DNA from 3 places in the Neorhizobium sp. S3-V5DH genome. Region 2 is predicted to be linked to each of the others. Evidence: predicted binding sites of a transcription regulator. Region 2 holds the regulator's gene; each other region holds the start of a gene.
What was found. Region 2 encodes HrcA, which represses chaperone genes, less so after heat shock. Its sites were predicted from a motif close to GTTAGCACTCNCNNNNNGNGAGTGCTAAC; they were not measured.
Positions count from the first base shown of each region.

Region 1: groES (co-chaperone GroES) is a predicted target of HrcA. The motif match lies at 1,269-1,297, and genes of this name have one in related genera.
Region 3: groES (co-chaperone GroES) is a predicted target of HrcA. The motif match lies at 1,096-1,124, and genes of this name have one in related genera.

Region 1 is NZ_SMCL01000001.1:511,640-513,906, forward strand. Features, by position in the region: gene groL (chaperonin GroEL) at 1-861, opposite strand, end outside; gene groES (co-chaperone GroES) at 917-1,213, opposite strand; gene EDE09_RS02530 (sulfurtransferase/chromate resistance protein) at 1,510-2,267, shown strand, end outside.
Region 2 is NZ_SMCL01000001.1:73,999-76,265, reverse strand. Features, by position in the region: gene grpE (nucleotide exchange factor GrpE) at 1-301, opposite strand, end outside; gene hrcA (heat-inducible transcriptional repressor HrcA) at 419-1,498, opposite strand; gene rph (ribonuclease PH) at 1,669-2,267, shown strand, end outside.
Region 3 is NZ_SMCL01000002.1:22,311-24,577, reverse strand. Features, by position in the region: gene EDE09_RS03590 (cytochrome c oxidase subunit 3) at 1-18, opposite strand, end outside; gene EDE09_RS28055 (hypothetical protein) at 140-295, shown strand; gene EDE09_RS03585 (hypothetical protein) at 456-680, shown strand; gene EDE09_RS03580 (aspartate-semialdehyde dehydrogenase) at 730-1,002, opposite strand; gene groES (co-chaperone GroES) at 1,271-1,585, shown strand; gene groL (chaperonin GroEL) at 1,635-2,267, shown strand, end outside.

The DNA.
Region 1 (2,267 bases), 440 kb from region 2:
GGCCTTGCGGCGGTCGCCGAAGCCCGGAGCCTTGACGGCAGCAATCTTCAGGCCACCGCGCAGCTTGTTGACGACGAGGGTAGCAAGTGCCTCGCCTTCGACGTCTTCAGCGATGATCAGGAGCGGCTTGCCGGTCTGAACGACGGCTTCGAGAACCGGGAGCATGGCCTGCAGGTTCGAGAGCTTCTTCTCGTGAAGGAGAATGTAAGCGTCATCGAGATCGGCAACCATCTTTTCCGGGTTGGTCACGAAGTAGGGCGACAGGTAGCCGCGGTCGAACTGCATGCCTTCGACGACTTCGAGTTCGGTTTCGGCGGTCTTGGCTTCTTCAACCGTGATGACGCCTTCGTTGCCGACCTTCTGCATGGCTTCAGCAATGTCGAGGCCGATCTGGCGCTCGCCGTTTGCGGAGATCGTGCCGACCTGGGCAACTTCTTCCGAAGTGTTGATCTTCTTGGCCTTGGCCTGGAGATCCTTGACGACTTCGGCTACGGCGAGATCGATGCCGCGCTTCAGGTCCATCGGGTTCATGCCGGCTGCGACGGCCTTGTTGCCTTCGCGAACGATAGCCTGGGCGAGAACGGTAGCGGTGGTGGTGCCGTCGCCGGCGATGTCGTTGGTCTTCGAAGCGACTTCGCGGACCATCTGGGCGCCCATGTTTTCGAACTTGTCTTCCAGTTCGATTTCCTTGGCGACGGAGACGCCGTCCTTGGTGATGCGCGGCGCACCGAAGGACTTGTCGATAACGACGTTACGACCCTTCGGGCCGAGCGTTACCTTGACTGCGTCAGCGAGAATGTCGACGCCACGCAGCATCTTTTCACGTGCGGTGCGGCCGAATTTGACTTCTTTAGCTGCCATTTTGAGAACTCCTGAAAAGGGGTGTCAGCGAATTTCGGTAAGGACAGGCGGCTTATCAGCCGATGATGCCCATGATGTCGGCTTCCTTCATGATCAGAAGGTCTTCGCCGTTGATCTTGACTTCGGTGCCGGACCACTTGCCGAAGAGAACGCGGTCGCCAGCCTTGACGTCGAGAGCGACGACCTTGCCGGATTCATCGCGGGCGCCAGAACCGACGGCGACGATTTCGCCTTCCTGCGGCTTTTCCTTGGCGGTATCAGGAATGATGATGCCGCCCTTGGTCTTTTCTTCAGACTCGACGCGACGAACGACGACGCGATCGTGCAGGGGGCGGAAATTGGTGCTTGCCATTGTCTAATCCCTCGATCAAATGACATTGACGGATCACGTGATGATCCGCTGGAATGTTAGCACTCACCTCCAGGGAGTGCTAAGCGCCGCGGATGTAGGCTCGGCGAGGGGAAGAGTCAAGGATAGGGAAAGAAAAAACCGCGCTTCGCGAGGAGCCGGGCGGTTGCTGAAACTTGACTTTGGAGTAGCAATTTCGTCTAAATGATATATGGGGTTTGCGAGTGCCCCACGAGGCGCCATGCCGAAGTTCGCGTCCTTCATATGACTATCACATATGAACCTTAGAGGGCACGACCATGGCGACTTATAATGCTATCTCATCTGAGAAATTGGCACGATTAATCGGTACTCCCAAGGCGCCGCTGATTATCGACGTGCGCGACCGGGACGACTTTGCCGAAAACCCTTTCCTGCTGCCGGCTTCGCTCAAGAAGGCTCACCACGATGTCGCCGATTGGGCTCCGTCGTTGAACGGGCGATGGGTTGTGGTCGTCTGCCAGAAGGGCCGCAAGCTGAGCGAAGGCGTTGCGGCCTTCCTGCGTATTGCGGGCGCCGAGGCAGAGGTTCTGGAGGGAGGTTTCGAAAGCTGGCGGGAACTCGGGCTGCCGCTCCTGCCTGTGGAAAGGATCCCCGACAGGAAGGCCGACGGCGCGACACTCTGGGTAACGCGCGCCCGGCCGAAAATCGACCGCATCGCCTGTCCCTGGCTGATCCGCCGCTTTGTTGATCCCGGCGCCACTTTTCTATTCGTCTCGGCTGTAGAGGTCGAGGCCGTCGCCGACCGCTTCGGCGCGACGCCTTTCGATATCGAAGGCGTCTTCTGGAGCCATCGCGGCGAACTCTGCAGCTTCGATGTCATGATCGAGGAGTTCGGATTGTCATTTCCCGCACTCGGCCACCTCGCTCGGATCGTCCGAGGCGCCGACACGGACCGGCCCGACCTTGAGCCTCAGGCTGCGGGGCTCCTGGCGATATCGCTTGGCCTGTCGCGGATGTATTCCAGCGATCTGGAACAGATGGAGCAGGGTATGCTCATCTATGACGCACTTTATCG
Region 2 (2,267 bases):
GCAGATTATCGGAAACGGCAAGCATGTCGCGCGCAAAGCCAGCGACTGCATAGGACTTGGCATCCTTGACATCGCGGTCGGTGCGGCGGCGCAGATTGTCCATTTCGGCGGCAAGGCGCAGGAAGCGATCACGCAATTCGTTGTTCTCCGCCTTCAAAACCTCGATGGGGTCGGGCTCGGCCGCGGCCGGCGCTTCGGCTGCGCCCTGGTTGGCCGCGTCCTGAAGAGCAGACGCCACGGCTTCCGCCGTATTTTCGGCGGCGGCTGCGTCAGGTCCGTGCTTCTTGGTTTCGTCGGTCATGACGGTCTCCGGTTATTCTTCACTGGGATATATGGCGTTGGATTTGTGCCCGATATCGAGGTTTAAAGTGGAAAAATCAAGGCTCGCCGGGAAACTTGAGCCGGCATTCAGCCGGTTTCACCGCGACAGCCTTGCCAGAAGCTGGGCCGTATAATCCACCATGGGCACGATGCGGGAATAATTGAGACGGGTCGGCCCGATAACCCCGACGGCCCCCACGATACGATCCTCGCCGTCGCGATAGGGCGCGACGATCAAGGAAGAACCTGAGAGCGAGAAAAGCTTGTTTTCGGAACCGATGAATATGCGGACACCAGGCCCCCTCTCGGCAAGCTCCAGGATCTCGATCAGGCTGTCCTTCTTTTCCAGATCGTCGAAGAGAAGCCGAAGCCGGTCGAGATCCGCCGTCTCGTCGAGGCCCTGAAGCAGGTTGGCGCGGCCGCGGACAATAAGCTGGCTCGGTTTGCCTTCCTCGCTGTCGCCGGACCAAACCGCCAGCCCCCGTTCGACCAGATCCTGGGAGAGGGCATAAAGCTCGCTCTGGACCGCATCCTTCAGCTTCGTGAGCTGGTTGCGCAGTTCCGGAAGGGTCTGCCCCGTTAGGTGCGCATTCAGGAAATTCGCAGCCTCCACCAATTGCGAGGACGTGACGCCCGCCGGCAATTCGATGATGCGGTTTTCCACCTGGTTATGGTCGCCGACCAATACGGCAAGCGCCTTTGTCGGCTCCAGGCGGATAAATTCCACATGCTTGAGGACCGGATCGCTTTTGGTTGTGATGACGAGGCCGGCGCCACGCGACACGCCGGAGAGCATCAGGCTCGCTTCCGCCATCAGGCTTTCCATCGGCTGATCGCGATCGGCGCGGCGAACCTGCCGGTCGATTGCAGAGCGCTCCTCCTCCGAGAGGTTTCCGACCTGCATGAAGGCGTCGACAAAGAAGCGGAGGCCTGTCTGCGTCGGCAGACGGCCGGCACTGACATGCGGCGAATAGATGAGGCCGAGCTCCTCCAGATCACTCATGACATTGCGCACGGAAGCCGGCGAGAGCGACATGGGCAGGAGACGCGAAAGATTTCGGGAGCCGAGCGGCTCACCGTTTTCGAGATAGCTTTCGACGATGCGACGGAATATTTCCCGCGAACGGTCATCGAGCACGGACCCGTTGTCTCTACCCGTCGGTCCAGAAAAACCCATCAATCCTTCACCGTGCCGTTGATCTCCAAGGGAAATATAGTCATTCCCCCGGCCGGCGCAAATTGGAAATAATTGTTCTTCCGTGACACCGCTGTAACCGGCCGGGGCTTTTCCTTTGCAAAAGAGCGGCGGCGGTCTTAGAAGACGCCAACGCAATTCAGGAGCAGAGCATGAGGCCTTCAGGCAGACAGACAAACCAGATGCGCAAGGTCTCGTTCGAGCGCAATTTTTCCAAACATGCGGAAGGCTCCTGCCTCGTCAAGTTCGGCGACACGCATGTCCTGTGCACGGCCAGCCTTGAGGAAAAGACGCCGCCGTGGCTGCGCAATTCCGGCAAGGGCTGGGTGACTGCCGAATACGGCATGCTGCCGCGCGCGACGGGCGAGCGCATGAAACGTGAAGCGGCAGCAGGCAAGCAGGGCGGCCGGACGCAGGAGATCCAGCGTCTGATCGGCCGATCGCTTCGCGCCGTCATCGATCTCGAAGCACTCGGCGAACGGCAGATCACCGTCGACTGCGACGTCATCCAGGCCGATGGCGGCACCCGCACGGCGTCGATCACCGGCGGCTGGGTGGCGCTTTACGATTGTCTGAAATGGATGGAGGCCCGCTCGATGATCAAGGTCGAGAAGGTGCTGAGGGATCATGTGGCGGCCATTTCCTGCGGGATCTTCGCCACTCAGCCGGTCATCGACCTCGATTATCTGGAGGATTCCGCCGCCGAAACGGACGCGAATTTCGTGATGACCGGTGCCGGTGGCATCGTCGA
Region 3 (2,267 bases), on a different contig from region 2:
CGTCGGAATTGCCGCCATTCGCATGTCTCCGATGTTCTGCAGGCCGGAAAATGAAGGCAATTCCGCCGCCGTTCTTTGTCATTTCGCAAAGAAACGGCAGATCGACCGCCTAGAATGGGGTCAAAACCAAGGATCTGTCATGTCTGACGCACAGCTCGGCCTTCTGCTCGCCGCTCCCATCATCATCATATTCGCCATCGCCTTGAAGCGGATGGGCGTCCTCCAGGGCTATAGCTCATTCGCCGCCGTCGTGTTCTCCGTGGCGATAGCGGGCGTTCTGTTCTGGCAGCAATAGCCGTTCGGCATGGCGCAGCTCGCCGGCTTTGGCATTGCCCCAGCAGTCAGGCCCGGTTGCCGAGCTTCTCGTCCATAAGGGCCGGGTTCGACTTCCTCATCCGACCTCCTATATCGAGTCTCATCCAGACTGGGATGATGACACAGGAACGGAGGAAGATATGACAATGACTTCACAAGACGTCATCGCCGTACTTGGGCCCGTTGACCGGGCGCTGATTGCCGAGATTGTTGCAACCGGCGCCGAGGCTGGGGAGCTCGCCGAAGCATGGGCCTGGGTCAACAGCGACGAAGCGCTGATTGGCGAGGGTCGTCGTCTTCCGAAGGGAAGGGTTGCTGAACTCGTCGATCTTCTCTCGGCGGAAGACGAGGACTGGGAGGAATAGCTCCTGAAGCTGTTCGGAAAAGACTATCTTCCGGATCGTTAGGCAGACGTCAGTTGATGGTGAACTCTCCGTCGATCTGTTTCCATTCGTGCGGTCCGATCAGGCGTTTGTGGGTAAAGCGGATGGAATGCAGCGGACCGTCGAGATTGTCCTGCCAGAAATCCAGAAACCGGTGCATTTCCGGGAAATCGGGGGCGATGTCGTAGTCCTGCCAGACATAGGTCTGCAGCACGGATTCGAAATCCGGGATGCGATAGAGGATATGAGCAGTCGTCAGGCCGTAACCCTTGAGCTGATATTCCAAATCAGACGAAAAACGCATGCTTTGCTCCATTGCAATATTTGACGAGCCGCCTCGCGGGAAGCGGCTGATCATTGCAACGCGAGTGGGCGAATTGTTGTTCCTTTTTAGACCTTTAGCAGCCAGTGATCGAGAGTGCTAATTTTTTCGCAGACGGCCCTTGAAACTGCAATTTGCGCTAACCAAATCGATTTCGCCGATTGCTCGAAGAAGAGGATCGGCGCTCGTCCAGACCGGTCATCCGGTCCGGTGGGGAGCTTGATCATCATTGTTTGTCCAGGAGGAAAACATGGCGTTCCGACCGCTTCATGATCGCATTCTCGTTCGCCGCGTGGAGTCTGAAGAAAAGACCAAAGGCGGCATTATCATTCCCGACACCGCTAAGGAAAAGCCGCACGAAGGCGAAGTGATCGCCGTTGGTCCCGGCGCGCGCAACGACCAGGGGCAGCTTCAGCCACTCGACGTAAAGGTGGGTGACCGCATCCTGTTCGGCAAATGGTCCGGCACCGAGATCAAGATCAACGGCGAGGACCTTCTGATCATGAAGGAAAGCGATGTCATGGGCATCATCGAAGCCCAGGCCGAGCAGAGACAGGCTGCCTGAAGCGCTTTGTCCATCAGTCAATGTAGCTGCCTAATTGAGGAGTGAAAAAATGGCTGCAAAAGAAGTCAAATTCCATACCGATGCCCGTGAGCGGATGTTGCGCGGCGTCGATGTTCTCGCCAATGCGGTCAAGGTGACGCTCGGCCCGAAAGGGCGCAATGTCGTCATCGACAAGTCCTTCGGTGCGCCGCGCATTACCAAGGACGGCGTCTCCGTCGCCAAGGAAATTGAACTGGAGGACAAGTTCGAGAATATGGGTGCGCAGATGCTGCGCGAGGTGGCATCGAAGACCAACGACCTTGCCGGCGACGGCACCACGACCGCAACGGTTCTCGCCCAGGCCATCGTCAAAGAAGGTGCCAAGGCGGTTGCGTCCGGCATGAACCCGATGGATCTGAAGCGCGGCATCGACCTTGCTGTCGACGCTGTCGTGAAAGAATTGAAGGCCAACGCCCGCAAAATCTCCAACAATTCGGAAATCGCCCAGGTCGGCACTATTTCCGCCAACGGCGACACCGAAATCGGCCGCTATCTCGCAGAAGCGATGGATAAAGTCGGCAATGAGGGCGTGATCACGGTTGAAGAAGCCAAGACCGCCGAGACCGAACTCGAAGTGGTCGAAGGCATGCAGTTCGACCGAGGTTATCTCTCGCCCTATTTCGTGACCAACCAGGACAAGATG